Regions from separate parts of the Amphritea japonica ATCC BAA-1530 genome, predicted to be linked through region 2. Evidence: predicted binding sites of a transcription regulator. Region 2 holds the regulator's gene; the other holds the start of a gene.
The links. The regulator LexA, encoded in region 2, represses DNA repair genes until DNA is damaged. The targets are predictions, from matches to a motif close to TACTGTNTANNTANACAGTA.
Positions count from the first base shown of each region.

Region 1: the regulator LexA is predicted to act here: its motif matches at 2,441-2,460, upstream of umuD (translesion error-prone DNA polymerase V autoproteolytic subunit).

Region 1 covers NZ_AP014545.1:1,859,126-1,867,187, reverse strand. The annotation lists gene AMJAP_RS08705 (glutathione S-transferase) at 1-656, shown strand, start outside; gene umuC (translesion error-prone DNA polymerase V subunit UmuC) at 721-1,983, opposite strand; gene umuD (translesion error-prone DNA polymerase V autoproteolytic subunit) at 1,989-2,426, opposite strand; gene AMJAP_RS08690 (dodecin) at 3,148-3,363, opposite strand; gene AMJAP_RS08685 (dienelactone hydrolase family protein) at 3,589-4,506, shown strand; gene AMJAP_RS08680 (MFS transporter) at 4,630-5,862, shown strand; gene AMJAP_RS08675 (two-component system sensor histidine kinase NtrB) at 6,100-7,554, shown strand; gene AMJAP_RS08670 (DUF3465 domain-containing protein) at 7,614-8,062, shown strand, end outside.
Region 2 covers NZ_AP014545.1:2,047,301-2,055,362, reverse strand. The annotation lists gene topA (type I DNA topoisomerase) at 1-410, shown strand, start outside; gene AMJAP_RS09545 (DUF6586 family protein) at 423-947, shown strand; gene AMJAP_RS09540 (hypothetical protein) at 993-1,265, shown strand; gene AMJAP_RS09535 (cell division inhibitor SulA) at 1,326-1,781, opposite strand; gene lexA (transcriptional repressor LexA) at 1,784-2,389, opposite strand; gene dinG (ATP-dependent DNA helicase DinG) at 2,519-4,639, shown strand; gene rhlB (ATP-dependent RNA helicase RhlB) at 4,602-6,068, shown strand; gene AMJAP_RS09515 (protein adenylyltransferase SelO) at 6,087-7,526, shown strand; gene AMJAP_RS09510 (NAD(P)H-dependent glycerol-3-phosphate dehydrogenase) at 7,903-8,062, shown strand, end outside.

The sequences.
Region 1 (8,062 bases), 190 kb from region 2:
AGCACCCCATACTCTATTCTTTTCGTCGCTGCCCCTATGCGATTCGTGCCCGGTTAGCCATTGCAGGTAGCGAGCTGGCAGTTGAGCTGCGCGAAGTTGTACTGAAAGAGAAACCCTCAGCGATGCTGGAGATCTCTCCCAAAGGCACGGTGCCGGTTTTACACTTAGCTGAGGGCAGGGTGATCGATGAAAGTCGGGATATTATGCGCTGGGCTGTGCGACAGAACGACCCTCATAACTGGCTCTGTAGTGATAGCCCCGATCTGTTATGGCAGATTGAAGGTTTGATTCAAGAGAATGACTTTGTATTCAAGCAGCACCTGGACCGTTACAAATACTTTGAGCGTCATCCGAATCATCCGCAGCATTACTATCGGGAGCAATGTGAAGTCACGCTGGTTAAACTCGAACGGTTGCTGCAGGCGCATAGCTTTCTCGTGGGAGAGCACTGTAGTCTGGCGGATATGGCGATCTTTCCTTTTATCCGACAATTCGCCCATGTTGACCGAGACTGGTTTTATGCCGCGTCATATCCAGCCCTGCAACGCTGGCTTAAGCATCACCTGGAATCTCCTCTCTTTACCGTTGTAATGCATAAATTCACACCCTGGAAAGAGGGTGATACGCCGCTATTATTTCCAGACAAAAGCCTATAAATCAGATTAATAAAACAACTTAATTTATTGTTAATGAAGCAATAATATTCATGCTTTTATTGCTTCAGGATTTCACCCGGGGCAGCTGATTCCAGCGGGTAGTGTAGGCAGGAGACAGTCGATTGCGTTGCATCTGCCACCCGGTGCTCAGCATCTCTCCGGCAAAACGAATCTGACCATGACTACCCTGATTGATGCTATCGACTACCTGCATTAAACGCATTGCGACAGGTGTTTCTGGTGCATCAAATAGTGAGGGCTGAAAGTGCCCGGGGAGATACAAGTCGGATAGCATTATGCCCGCCTTCATATAACGGCAATCGGACTGCCAGATCGATTTCAATAATTTCATAGCAGTACCACAGAGTCGTCGTGAATCAGCACTGGGGACACTCAGAATCCGACTGGCACTATTACTATAGAATCGCTCATGCTGACTATGTGGGTTGGTACGGATAAAAACAGTGACCACTCTGGCTAAGCTACCTTGCTCCCGCAGCTTTTCCGCTGCCCTTGCCGAATATTGAGCAATCGCAGCGCGCATATCTTTGTACTCTGTAATGCGACGAGCAAAAGAACGACTACAAAGTATCTGTTGACGGGGAGGTGGGCAGGTCTCAAGATCCATACAGGACTGGCCGTTCAGTTCCCGGACAGTGCGTTCCAGCGTGACGGAGTAATGATTGCGAATCCACCCGGGATCGCAGTCAGCCAGCGCTAAAGCGGTACTGACACCTTGCTGCTTAAGTCGTCGCGACAAACGCCGACCCACGCCCCAGACTTCCTGTACGGGTAGCAAGCTAAGTAAACGTCGTTGCCGTTGTGGGTCACTCAGGTCTACCACACCCAGGGTCGCCGGATACTGCTTCGCGGCATGATTAGCGAGCTTCGCCAGTGTTTTTGTCGGCGCGATACCCACACAGACATGAATGCCGGTATATTGATACACCAGCAGCTTCAGCTGCTGCCCATAATCAACCAGCGAGTAATTAGCTTCGAGCCCGCTAAGATCAAGAAAAGCTTCGTCGATCGAGTAGACTTCAAGTGCCGGGGCCTGCTGTTCCAGAACACTCATAACCCGGGCGGATATATCACCGTAGAGAGCATAGTTTGAGGAGAATACCGCAACATTTTCCCGGTCAATCTGCTCCTGTACCTGAAACAGCGGAACCGCCATCTTTATACCCAGTTGTTTAGCCTCTGCACTACGAGCGACTACGCAGCCATCGTTATTCGACAGCACCACAATAGGTCTGCCTTGCAGATCTGGCCGGAATAATCGCTCACAACTGGCGTAGAAGTTATTACAGTCAACCAGCGCATACACTGACACTAACCCCGCTGGCGAACAGAGTGGACTACCGTTGTAACCACACCAAACAGTTCGAGAGTGCTTTCTGCGTCTAACCGAATCGGCGCATAGGCCGGGTTGTGCGCCAATAATTGCAGAGCAGGGCGAGTGCTCAACTCTTTCACGGTAAACTCCCCATCAAGGCAGGCTATTACTATATCCCCGTGTAGCGCCTTTAATGAACGGTCCACCACCAGCACATCGCCAGAGAAAATACCGACCCCTTCCATCGAGTCGCCATCGGCCCGGACAAAATAGGTTGCCGCTGGATGCTGAACACAGAGATCATTCAAATCCAGAGTTCGTTCGATGTAATCTTGTGCGGGGGAGGGAAAGCCTGCTGCGACACCATTCATAAACAAGGGTAGGGCAACAGGAGCAGAAGGACGCAAGTAACGCCCTAGCCATGAAATCTGCATAATTAGATAAACCATACTGTATATATAAACAGTATATTAGTAACAGCCAGTCGCTGAGTAAAGCTGTTTTATCAAAGCTATCTGGAAATAATCCGACATGCTGTATTATAAATACATAATACATATTTTGTTTTATATAAATACCCTGCACTATTGCCGGTGTGAATCAGGGAGAGAATAGCCCCACAGACGGTATCCAATAACAAGAGTATTAACAGTCCACCAGACGATATTCTCTCTATGGCAGGGTAGTCGTCCCTAAAAAGGGATCACCACTCACAGGGCTATTTCGCTACCTTTGGAAGAGCGTTATTAGCGGAAGCTGTTACTTATATTAAGGCTGGGGCCAACACTATTGTTGTTTAACTTTAGGTCCTTTTCAGGCTAAGCTGCTTACTGAAAACAACATACCAATATCGCTATAACAACGGGCTATTGCCCTTTCTATAGGAGCCTGGATATAACTTTTTATTCGACATAGCAGCGTAAAAGAGGTGTACCGTTTCTTATAGATATTCAGTGGCTGTTGATAGCAACCGGGATGATAGAGGTGCAGACTATACTGCGCTCCAGAGACGAGGATGCCAGAATTAAATTAGCGTCCAAAACCCCAAAAAACACCCCATAAACAAAAGCTATCATAAGTTAAACTATATTATAGGTAACCTTATTATCCATTTGTTTTATAAAGAATTAGATTCTCTATTTAATTCTGGTATTTTTAGCTATTTTCGAGCCTGAACCCTACCTTGATAGTCACTTGGAAGTGCCCGATTTTACCATTTTCAACATGCCCTCGTGTTTCAACTACCTCAAACCAGTCAATATTTTTTAGCGACTTATTGCACTCTGCCAGTGCGTTACGAATCGCATCATCGGTTCCCGTTGCAGAAGAACCAACGATCTCAATTTTCTTATAAGTATGATGATCAGACATAACCTTTATTCCCTTATATTTATGACGAGCAATAAATATAAGCGTAGTAGAAAAACAGCATCGATACGGCGTTATGTTTGAAATAATGATTCAGCTGAGCTCCTGTACTGCAAAAAGCCACTCACTAGCGAAGCTAATTGATCAATAACAGCGACGCGGTTATCTGCGACATAGACTATATTTTTAAAACCTCCCGGATAACCCGCCTCTCAAAAGGAGCCCGTCATGCATAAGAACAACAGTCCAGCCTCTACCATTAACATTCCGCAAGAAGCATTTGACTGGTATGACGAGTACGCCCACGGGGATATTGATAGGCGAACCTTCCTGAAACGGCTCGGCACACTGGGCATCGCCGGACTTACCCTCAGCTCTATTTCCGGGGTATTACTGCCCGACTATGCGCTGGCAGAACAGGTCTCTTTCAATGATCCTGATATCAAAGCAAGCTATCTGGCTTTTGCTTCACCTGAAGGACATAAAACTGGACGCGGGTATTTCGTTGTGCCCACCGGAGTGGGAGCGGAAACACCTGCACCAGCAGTACTGGTCGCCCATGAGAACCGGGGGTTAAATCCTTATATAGAAGATGTGGCTCGACGCTTAGCCAAAGCGGGGTTTGTGGCTTTTGCACCGGATGCTCTGTACCCGCTAGGGGGCTATCCGGGCAATGATGATGAAGGCAGGGCGATGCAGAAAACCCTGGAGCGAAACAAAATAGAAGCCGATTTTGCGGCGGCAGCAAAAATGCTGACCACACATGCACTGACAACGGATAAACTGGGTATGGTGGGCTTCTGCTTTGGCGGCTATCTGACCAATCAATTATCCGCCATGCTACCCGACACTATCGACGCTGCAGCGCCTTATTACGGTACGCCACCAAAACTTGATATTGCCAATATTAAAGCCCCTTTACAGCTACATTTTGCAGGACTGGATAAGCGGGTTAATAATTACTGGCCCAGTTATGAAGCCGCCCTGAAAACAGCAAAAACAGAATACACCGCACATGTGTACCCGGATGTGAACCATGGTTTTCATAATGACTCTACCGCTCGTTACCATGAAGGCAGCGCAGAACTAGCCTGGCAGCGTACCCTGGCATTCTTTAATCAACACCTAAACCAGAGCGGGGGATGATAACCAAAGGTTGACTACCAGGGTGTTGAGATCAAAAGAGAAACTGATAGAAAGCAGTGCTCTGTCGGGCGTATACTGGGGCCCATAGCCGCACTTAAACCACCTCTCTTTGAATAAATCTATATGCCGAGCCACGTAAAACTATTCAGTCTGTTCGTTGTTGCCGCTTGTTTGATACTGGCTGTCAATTTTGGACTGCGCTCATCAATGGGGTTCTTTATGGCGCCCATCTCCGGTGAATTCGGCTATGGACGTGAAGTATTCGCCTTCTCTTTAGCTTTACAAAATCTCTGCTGGGGTCTTTTTCAACCGTTTACAGGGGCGTTTGCGGATCGGTTTGGCACTTTCAGAACCTTAATTATCGGCACGCTGATATATGCACTGGGCATCTACCTGACCGCTACTGCTGACAGTGCCTGGGCGCTTCACAGTGGTGCCGGCATTCTGATCGGCATGGGCATTGCCGGAACAGGTTTTGGCGTTATTCTGCCAGCCCTGGCGCGAATGGTGGCACCGGAAAAGCGAGCTTTCGCACTGGGACTGGGTACTGCGGCGGGGTCCGCAGGACAGCTAATAATCATCCCGGTCGCACAGGCATTTATTGCCAGCTATGGCTGGCAGACCGCTTTGTTACTGATGGCAGGCGGGGCGCTCTGTATGCTGGTACTAGCCACGCCTTTTCGCAATGACTCAGCGGCAAACGAAGCTGATATGGATACCTCTTCACAGTCGCTTAAAGAAGCTCTGCAAGAAGCGGGAGGCCATTTACACTATTGGTTACTGATTGCTGGATTTTTTGTTTGCGGCTTTCAGCTTGCGTTTATAACGGTGCACATGCCGTCATTTTTGACGGATAACGGCTTTGATGCCTCAGTCGCAGTCACCAGCCTGTCGCTGATCGGGTTATTTAATATTTTTGGCTGCTTACTGTTTGGCGCCTGGTCGGGTCGTTACTCAAAGAAAAACCTACTGGGTATTATCTATGCGCTTCGCGCCGTGGTCATAGCGCTGTTTATGTTACTGCCCATCACAACAACCTCCGTATACCTGTTCTCAATTGCTACCGGCTTTCTCTGGCTGGCAACGGTGCCGGCAACCTCGGGGCTGGTCGCACAGATGTTTGGCCTTAAACACATGGGAACCCTGTACGGTATCGTTTTTCTGAATCACCAGCTAGGCTCATTCACGGGTGTATGGATAGGCGGTTATATGTTCGATCAAACCGGTAGCTATAATAGTGTTTGGTGGGCAGCGGCAGGGATCGCTTTAATAACGGCCATCATTCATATCTTTATCGATGAGCGCCCGGTAAAACGTTTACGTCAAAAGCACTGCAACAGATTATCAGCAACCTGAGTCAGTTATGCAGACTTTAATGCCCAGCTATCTCTCTATAGAGAAAGGGGAAAAGCAGCTCCTTCAAATAAAGGAGGGGGTTAATAACAACATCGGCCCTCAATCCTATAGACTAGGGGCTATCGAAATCCGGCTAAGGCTATATTCAGGCCCTTAAAGCACTATGATTCTTATCGCTCAGTAATTATTATGGCAGAACGACCTCTCTGTTATTCACCAGGACTCGTTAAAATACATATGACTAAACATGCATTCTTGTTACTCGCACTCTGCTTACAGAGCCCATGGGCAGCCGCTGGCGTCGACTGGTTTAAAGATGAAGATGGCAAAACTAAGTGGCAGCATCTGGCTAACTTCAGTAGCGCAACACTTATCATTATTCTATCGATCACGGCGATATACCTGCTGATCTACAGCCGCCGCGCCCATAAAGCTAATCGTGAATTAACGACGATTAAGCAAGAGCTTGAGCAGCGGGTCAAAGAACGTACCGCTACCATTGATGAGTCCAACAAGAAACTTACAGAGAGTAATCAGTTACTGGAGTCTGAAGTTTCGCAGCACGTAATCACGTCAGAACAGTTACGGGCGTCTGAGTCCTATATAAAAGACATACTCACATCGATGCCGCTGATGCTGGTCGGCCTGAATAAAGAGGGCCAGGTAACCCAATGGAACAGACGGGTTGAAGAGCTGTCAGGGGTTTCGTCTGAAAAAGCGCTTGGCAAAACCTTATGGGAAGCTTACCCAACCATGACTGTGGTGCCAGAACATATCCAGCAGGCTATTGAACAGAACAAAACGATTCACCTGAAACAGAGCCTTCGCAGCCTGTCTCATTTCGACATTACCATCTACCCATTGCAAGGCCCTGAAGCCGGCGTTGTTATTCTGGTGGATGACGTATCGAAACAAACCACGGCTGAAAACCTGCTAATTCATAATGATAAAATGTCATTTATGGGCGAGCTGGCTTCGACTATGGCGCATGATATTAATATCCCGTTGCAATCGATTCTGATGGACCTGAAACGCTTTAAAAACATAATGGCGGCGACGCCAGCACTGGAGCAGGACGGTAGTGATAAATCATCCCAGATGGATGCTATCTACAAGGATATGTCCGACAAAGGCGATCAGGTTTCTAAGATTATTCATAACCTGCTGACCTTTGCCCGCAACCGCCAGGCCGAAAAGCAAATGGCTAATATTGTTGATGTCATGGAACATACGGTCAATCTGGGTAAAGAGGTTATCTCTATCTCCGAGGGACTGATGTTTAAAGAGGTAAAACTTGAGTGGCTGATTGAAGATGGCTTGCCCCAGGTGCCTTGTTACATCACCGAACTACAGCAGGTATTCCTCAGTCTGTTCCGTCACGCCTGTATTGCGATGCAGGGGAAGCTGGGCAGTACAGGCTTTGAGCCGACCATCAAAATCATTCTGTCAGAGAGTTATGACAATCTCTGGGTGAAAATACACCATAACGGGGTAGGGCTAACCAGCGATGAGCAGATGCGCTTGTTCGAGCCATTTTTCAGCAACAGTACACAGGCTGAAGATTTCGATACAGGGCAGCACCTGTCTTTCTCATACTACATCATCACCGAACAGCACCAGGGCCATATGGCGGTAACCTCAGACCCAGAACTGGGGTCAACTTTCCATATGCAGCTGCCAATTAATCACTAGGCCGCTACTTAGCCTGTGCCCAGAGTGGATTAAGGTAAATGACAGGGAGGTAACAACCGATGGAACCGCATACCGGGGCGTTGGTAGCCTGGAAAGATGACAAAGGGTATGGCTTTATCAAGCCTGTAGATGGCGGTAAAGACCTGTTTGTCCATATCCGGGATTTCGGTAGCATCTCCCGTAAACCCCGCATCGGCGATACAATTTACTACCAGCCGATGAAGGACCACGATGGCAGGTTGCGTGCGGCTGATGTTAGCATCGCGGGCGTACCTCGTAATACATCACCGACAAAATCTCACAAACACACTCAAAGCCGTCCATCGGGCTTGTCCTCGAATAAACACAAAAGAAAAATCCGTCTGACGGCTATCGTCGTATTACTGATAGGGCTCGGGGCAGTTGGGGTCGAGGGTTACAACAGCCTTACCCGTGCCTCCAGACCGGCAGTAGCACCATTGAGCTCAGCAGAATTTGCCGGTGACAGCATTCTGCAACGGGCATACCA
Region 2 (8,062 bases):
GTAAGTTATTGCGAAGTGGAGAAGCAGCGCCGCCGAAAATGGATCCTGTACCTATGCCTGAACTGGCTTGTGACAATGTTGAAGATACCTTTATCTTGCGGGATGGTGCATCAGGGCTGTTTCTTGCGGCCAGTCAGTTCCCCCGTAAGCGGGAAACTCGCGCACCTAAAGTCGCTGAGTTGTTGCCGCATAAAGGGGAAATTGATCCTAAGTATAAATTCCTCTTCAGTGCGCCGGTTGCCGATGACGAAGGTAACCCAACAGTTGTCCGTTATAGTCGTAAAACAAAAGAGCAGTACGTTATGACGGAAGTCAATGGCAAAGCCACTGGCTGGCGTGCATTCTATACCGGTGGCAGTTGGAGCATTGAAGCTGCTAAAGCGAAGAAGAAAGCGACAAAAAAGAAATAATCGGAGACTCGAATGAGTGGCGTTTATCTTACCCGTACCAATCAGAAGTTAAACTTTACCCGTATCCATCTGGATGCGCTTAAAGCGGCACAGGAATCAACTGGTTGGAGTAAGCATGCTCTGATCGAGTCCTATAACGAGTCGGTATTGTTTCATATGGTATCGGCCTATAGCTCTTTGTTGCGAGAGATTGCGGAGCAGTACAGTTTTGATGCTAACCGGATTACTAAGCTGAGTCAGCTGGTTGAGCAGATGGAGTCTCAGGGGCTTGAGGCACCTGAGGTTGCAGAGCTACAGCAACTCCATAATGATCCTGAAAGTTGGTTGCACCATTTGCTGGCGGCTTATAAAGGCTGTTGGCGTGCAGAGGATCACCAGGCGTCAGCTGGGCAGGCTGAGAGTGTATCAGAGATACATGTGATGCAGATTAATCCGAATCATGCAGAAGATGGCGATATCATTCGTGAGTATCAGGAGTGGTTTGGTCAGTTTAAAGCGTTGATCGAGCGTCTGCGTGTAGGTATGCAGGAATGGTGATCGAGAGCTAATTGAAGCTTCATTAAAGGTTATATTGAGATAGTTATGTCAGATATGTTTCTTGAAATAATTGAGCTGGAGAATGGTCAGATCGCGTTGCGCAGAGCTGATTCAGATGATGAACCTATCATGCGGATCTGTTTTTCTGATGATGTCAGAGCGCAGTTGGATGATGAGTGTATTGATGTCGCTAAAGTGATGTTGACCGCAGGAATTCATATGATCTCTGATCTGAATGTTAAAGCTGCGGGTGCCGCGGATGCTTTAGACTCAGAGCCTGAAGATGAAAATGAATCCCAGCATCATGTTATTCACTAGCAAGTATTTATAATTGCGTAAAAAAAACAGCGCCGATGCGCTGTTTTTTTGTGTGTGTATCTAAGCAGCCCTTCGATCGCGAATGACTATCCCGTGGCTTTGGCCATTCTCGGCGGCATCTTCAAGTCCACTAAGCTCAGCGCTGCTGAGCGCGCCAGGCCAGCTGATAACGGCATGGCATGTTCCGGCTTTTAGTGCCTGGCAAGCCAGTTGGTAAGTTGAGTGCCCCTGATCGGGTTGAAGTAACATGACTTTATTTAAGTCAATACCCGCTGCTTCGAGCAGGTCTTTAGGTAGTGTTGTGGGCGGTGCGATCCAGGCAAACCAGCGATCATCGTTACTTAGCTGTGCAAGCAAGGGCAGTAGCATAGTCATCTGCTCGAAATCACTGTTCTGTAGAACGATTTCGGTCACTTTTCCAGCCAGTCCGGAATGATCAGCCTGCGGGGCAATCGGACGGATTAAGCTGGGTAGAACGGGCTCTGAACGGGTGAGTTTGCTAACTGCTTGCAACATGATTACTGTCCTCTTCTGATAACTCCGACCCCGAGGCCTTCGATTGATAGTTCCTGTTCTTGCAGGTTGACTACAATGGGCTCGAACTCTTCGTTTTCTGCAACTAGGTACACGATGTTACCTTCGCGCTTAAAGCGTTTGACGGTGACATCGTTGTCTATTCGGGCGACAACGATCTCGCCATCTTTTGCGGTCTGGCATTGATGTACGGCTAATAAGTCACCGTCCATGATGCCGACATCTTTCATACTCGTACCCCGTACCTTCAACAGGTAGTCTGCAGGGGGATGGAAGAAGTCTGATGCGATTGTAATTCTATCTTCGACATTCTCTTGCGCCAGAATCGGCTCTCCAGCTGCAACCTGCCCGACGATTGGGAGGCCGGGCTCTTCATCATCAAACCCTGGAATACGGATTCCCCGTGAGGTGCCGGGGATCATTTCAATGGCTCCTTTACGGGCAAGGGCCTTGAGGTGTTCCTCCGCAGCGTTGGCTGATTTAAACCCCAGCGCTTTAGCAATATCAGCACGGGTAGGCGGATAGCCGGTAGTGCTAATGCAGTGTTTAATGCATTCAAGTACATCTGTTTGGCGTTGTGTCAGTTTCATGATGAACTCTGTTTTTTTATCCAGTAGCTGTAACTATATACAGTATTTTGGCTTTGTAAACTTTTTTCTGTCTATTTATCCAGTATTATTGCTAGAATGCACGTGGTTAAAGCGTATTAGGGCGGTTAGGTGCTTTCAGAAGAGATAAAAAAAGAGATACAGGGAGCGTACCGGCGTTTTTTAGATAGCCGTCAGCTGAAACCACGTATGGGGCAGAAGCAAATGATTGCCGAGGTTGCTAAGGTGCTTGGTGCTATCCTTGAAGATGAAAAGTCTCATCGTCTCGGTGAAAAACACATCAGTGTGATTGAAGCGGGTACCGGTACAGGTAAAACCATCGGTTATCTGTTGGCGGTCTTACCTATTGCAAAGGCGAAGGGTAAGAAAGTTGTTCTCTCTACAGCAACGGTTGCTCTGCAGGAGCAGTTGCTTAATAAAGACCTGCCAGAGGTGGCTGAACACGCAGGCCTGTCTGTTACTTTTGCTCTGGCAAAAGGGCGGGGTCGATATTTTTGTATCAGCAAAGCGGAACAGCATCTGGATGCTAATGGCTCAACGGGACAGCAGGCACTGTATGAAGACGAGTTGGCTTTACGATTAGATACTGAGACGGTCGAGTTTTATAAAAGTTTGCTGAATGAGTTTGCGGCAGGCCGTTGGGATGGTGATAGGGATAACCTGAGTCAGGATATAAGTGAAGAAGACTGGAGGCCTTTAACCAGCGATCACCTTCAATGTACCAATCGTCGTTGTAGTAATTTTTCAGCCTGTAGCTTTTTTAAAGCGCGTAAAGATCTGGATCAGGTCGAATGCGTCATCGCTAACCACGATATTGTTCTGGCCGACCTCGCATTAGGCGGTGGTGCAATTCTGCCTGACCCCGCAGAAACTATTTATATTTTCGATGAAGGTCATCATCTGTCTGATAAGGCCAGTGGTCACTTTTCTTTTAATATCCGACTTAAATCAACCGAGCGTTGGCTGGCGAGTAATATTAAGCAGTTAAGTAAGATGCTCGATCAGACAGGCAATCCACAACTACTCGCTGATTATGTTAAACAGCTACAAAAGCCCGCTGAAGACTTGCAAGTTGTTCTCAATAACTGGGCTGAACTTATCAGACCTGTACTGATGGATGAGTCCTTCAAAAGGCCTCGGGAACGTTTTCGTTACACTGGCGGAGTTGTTCCTGAGGAGGTTAAGCAATTTGGTTTACAGGTAGAAAACCTTGCAGCAAGAATGGCTTCCCGGTTGGAGATGATCCTTGATCTGCTGAAAGAATCGCTGGATGGTGACGGAGGGATCGATCGTCAGCCGGCAGAAAGCTGGTATCCCCGGCTGGGTATGATGGTGGCCCGGATGCAGAGTATTACGGGTCTGGGTCGATCAATGGGTCACCCTGATGCAGAGAACAGCACGCCGACAGCGCGCTGGATTAGCCTTGTCGAAACCGCACAGGGATATGATTTCGAGTGCAGCACAGCACCGGTCTCGGCTGCTGAGATGCTCCAAATGAACCTTTGGCAGCATTGCTATGCGGCAGTTGTTACCTCTGCCACGCTGACAGCACTGGGGCGGTTTGATCGTCTTCTGGGTGATCTTGGGCTGCCGCAGGAAACGCCTTGTCATAGTCTGGCGAGTCCGTTTGACCACTATCATGCGGCAGAGCTCTATGTACCCTCAATGAAAGTTGAAGCGAATGACCCTGAATTGCACACTCAGGCCGTTGGCGATTACCTTAATTCTGAGCTTAAAACCGATACTGGTACGCTGGTTCTGTTCAGTTCATGGCGTCAGATGAGATCAGTACTTGCCAGTCTGGACGAAAAGCTCAACAATAGGGTTCTGTCGCAGGGTGATTTTAGTAAGAATGAAATTCTGAAACGCCATAAAGTTGAGATCGATGAGGGGCGAGGCAGCGTAATATTTGGCCTTGCCTCTTTTACTGAAGGTGTTGATCTGCCCGGTGATTATCTCACTGAGGTTATTATCACTAAGATCCCCTTTAGTGTGCCGGATGACCCGGTTGACGCCACCATGGCTGAGTGGATTGAACAGCGTGGGGGTAACCCTTTTATGGAATGGTCGGTGCCGATGGCATCGGTACGGTTAACCCAGGCCGCTGGTCGGCTGCTGCGAACGGAGCAGGACAGGGGGCGGATTGTACTTCTGGATAGACGTGTTGTAACCCGGCGTTATGGTCGGCAGTTACTTGACTCCTTACCTCCATTTCGAAGAAATATTAGCTAACCGTTCGCTGATGCGAATAAGGTATGACTTTGTTAAAAAAATATTTAAGCGTTCAGATGATAATGTTCCTGCAGCAACTGACTCTGGTGCCGGATCGACTAATGAAGATTCTTCTGCGCCTGGTGAAAAAAGGTCTCAACGAATGCCTAAAGATAAGCCTGTTAAAGAGGGCTCTCGGTCAACCAAGAATGTTTCAGCTTCAAAAGCGAAGCCAAAGCCAGCCAAGGCCTGGAGTCGTGATCAGTTTCCGGTAGAGCCTGTAGAAGGAAAGCAACGTTTCCATGATTTTGATCTACCGGATGCGGTTATGCATGCGATAGCAGATCTTAATTTTAAATACTGCTCTGATATTCAGTCAGCAACCCTGATTGAGTCCCTTGAGGGTAGGGATATGATCGGTAAAGCCCAGACCGGCACGGGTAAAACTGCTGCGTTTCTGATTAGTATTATCACGGATTTACTGGACTATCCGCTTGAGCATAAGGCTGCTAAAGGAGTTCCTCGTGCATTAATCATTGCGCCTACCCGTGAACTGGCATTACAGATTGCGTCTGATGCAGAAGAGACGGGTAAGTACGCTGACATCAGTGTGGTAGCACTGGTGGGCGGCATGGATTATGAAAAGCAGCGTAAGCAGCTTGCGGTGCGTCCTGTTGATATTATTGTTGCTACCCCTGGCCGTTTAATCGATTTTATTCGCTCCTCTTCAGTAGATTTGGGTGATGTTGAAGTGTTGGTGCTGGACGAGGCAGACCGCATGCTTAGCATGGGCTTTATCCCGGATGTACGCACGATTATTCGTCACACGCCGAGAAAAGGTGATCGTCAGACGTTACTTTATAGCGCAACATTTACCGATGATATTATGAACCTTGCGCAGCAATGGACAGTTGATGCCAAGGTGATCGAGATTGCACCGGAACAGAAAAGCACCGATTCGGTAAAACAGTTGGTTTATCTGGTATCCAGGCAGGATAAATACAAACTATTGAGAAATTTTATGCAGCTTAATCAGTTGCATCGGGTTATTGTTTTCGGTAATCGCCGTGATGAAACCCGTCGATTAGCCGAGCGGTTACAGAAGGATGGTTTGAAAGCGGCGTTGATGTCTGGTGAAATTGCTCAACAAAAGCGTTTGAAAACCCTGGAAGATTTCCGCGAAGGAAGGATCAACATTCTGGTCGCTACAGATGTCGCTGGGCGCGGTATTCATGTTGATGCCATCAGTCATGTGATTAACTATTCGTTACCGGAAGATGCTGATGATTATGTGCATCGTATCGGCCGTACCGGAAGGGCTGGATCTAAGGGAACCTCGATCAGTTTCGCAACTGAAGATGATGCCTTTCTGCTACCAGAGATTGAAGAAGTGGCGGGTGTTAAGATGGAATGTGTCTATCCGGACCCGAACTTACTTGAGCCTGTCTAGTAACGACGGTCGCTGATAATGAGCCGGAAGGGTTTGGATGAGCTATTGCTGGCAAGCCGGTTCAGTCAGTTACCCGAGTCTTTTTACAGCCCTGTTTCCTTGCAGCCCCTTAAAAATCCGCATCTGGTTGCTTTCAATACTGACGCTGCCGACCTGATTGGGCTGGACCCCTGTCAGGCAAGCCCGGAACAACTCAGTGATCGATTTGGTGGTCACCAGCCCCTTGTGGGCAGCAATCCCATCGCGTCAGTTTATTCAGGGCATCAGTTTGGTGGTTACACACCACAACTTGGAGATGGCAGAGCCGCTTTATTAGGTGATGTCACAGGATGTGATGGACAGCGTTGGGAGTTACAACTCAAAGGCAGTGGTAAAACACCTTATTCAAGGCATGGTGATGGCCGGGCTGCTCTGCGATCAGTCATTCGTGAATACCTATGCAGTGAAGCTTTAGCTACATTAGGTATACCGACAAGCCGTGCACTCTGCATCATTGGCAGTGAAACTCAGATCTATCGTGAGTCGATTGAATTCGCCGCCAGTATGGTGCGAATCTGCCCCAGTCATATCCGCTTTGGTCATTTTGAATATTTTTATTATACCCGGCGTCCGGAGCAGCTAAAACAATTGGCTGATTTTGTTATTGAACATCATTATCCGGATTGTGCAAAGATGGATAATCCCTATCTCGCAATGTTTTCAGTCGTGGTAGAAAGGACTGCAAGACTAATTGCTCAGTGGCAAACAGTAGGTTTTTGTCATGGTGTAATGAATAGCGATAATATGTCTATCCTGGGCTTTACCCTTGATTATGGCCCGTTTGGTTTTTTGGATGATTACCAGCCTGGCTATATTTGCAACCGAACCGATGAACATGGTCGTTATGCTTATCAGCAACAGCCTTCTGTAGCGATGTGGAACTGCGTATGTCTGGCTCAGAGTCTGACAGGGCTGATCAAACAGGCTGATCTTGAAGTGGCGCTTAAGCGTTTTCAGCCGGTCTATGCGATTGCGTATACCGAGCAAATGAAATTACGACTGGGTATGGCGGGCAAAACAGATGCTGATGGGAAAGTAATTGAAGAGTATCTGCAATTACTGGAACAAGCTGAATGCGATTATAATGCTGCTTTTCTTGCTCTAGAAAAAGCGGTGTCCGGGGATGCCGAAGCGATTACTCTCTTGCTTGGGAGTACCTCGGCAGTCACTCAGTGGCTGGCTGTATATCTTGAGCGTGTTGAGAAAGACGCATTGCCGTTAATGGCGCGGAATAATCCACGAGTAATTATGCGAAGCTATCTTGCCCAGCATGTCATTGAACGCGCTGAACAGGGAAACTTTGATGATCTGGCTCAACTGCAAGCAGCACTGAGAGATCCCTATAGTGACAATTTCGATATATACTCTCAACCAACCCCTGAATCGGGGAAAAATATCTCGCTTAGCTGTTCTTCGTAATAGATAGCTTGTGAGTATTAAAATGGTTTTCAAAAAAATATTGTTTGATGGGTGTGTTGTTAAAGATGGCAGTTGATAAACATAATACGGGTCGAATTAGTCAGATTCTGGCCATTGTTGTTGCTCTTTTTTTCTTTTTATCGCTTTCAGCGGTTATCAGAGAACCGGTGATGTAAGCCTTGCTCTAATGTTCGGGCTGTTAGCTGTGCTGGGTTATTTTATTGTGAAATTACTCTTTATTGGTGTTAACAAACTGCTAGATTCCCTCGATAGAAAAGCGGATAAAAGTTAATAACAATCAGCAGCATCATGTGTAGTCTGATTTTGATTCAGCTCCGCAAGTAATAAAACCTACAGAACAGATAAGGATTTACCGATGGCAAATAAGGCAAACGTGGCGGTGCTGGGTGGTGGTAGTTTCGGTACTGTTATTGCAAACCTGATCGGTAGTAAGGGTGAAGCAGTCAATCTTTGGATGCGTAATGCAGAGAGAGCTGAAGCAATTAACAGCACTCGGGAAAATAGCCGTTATCTGC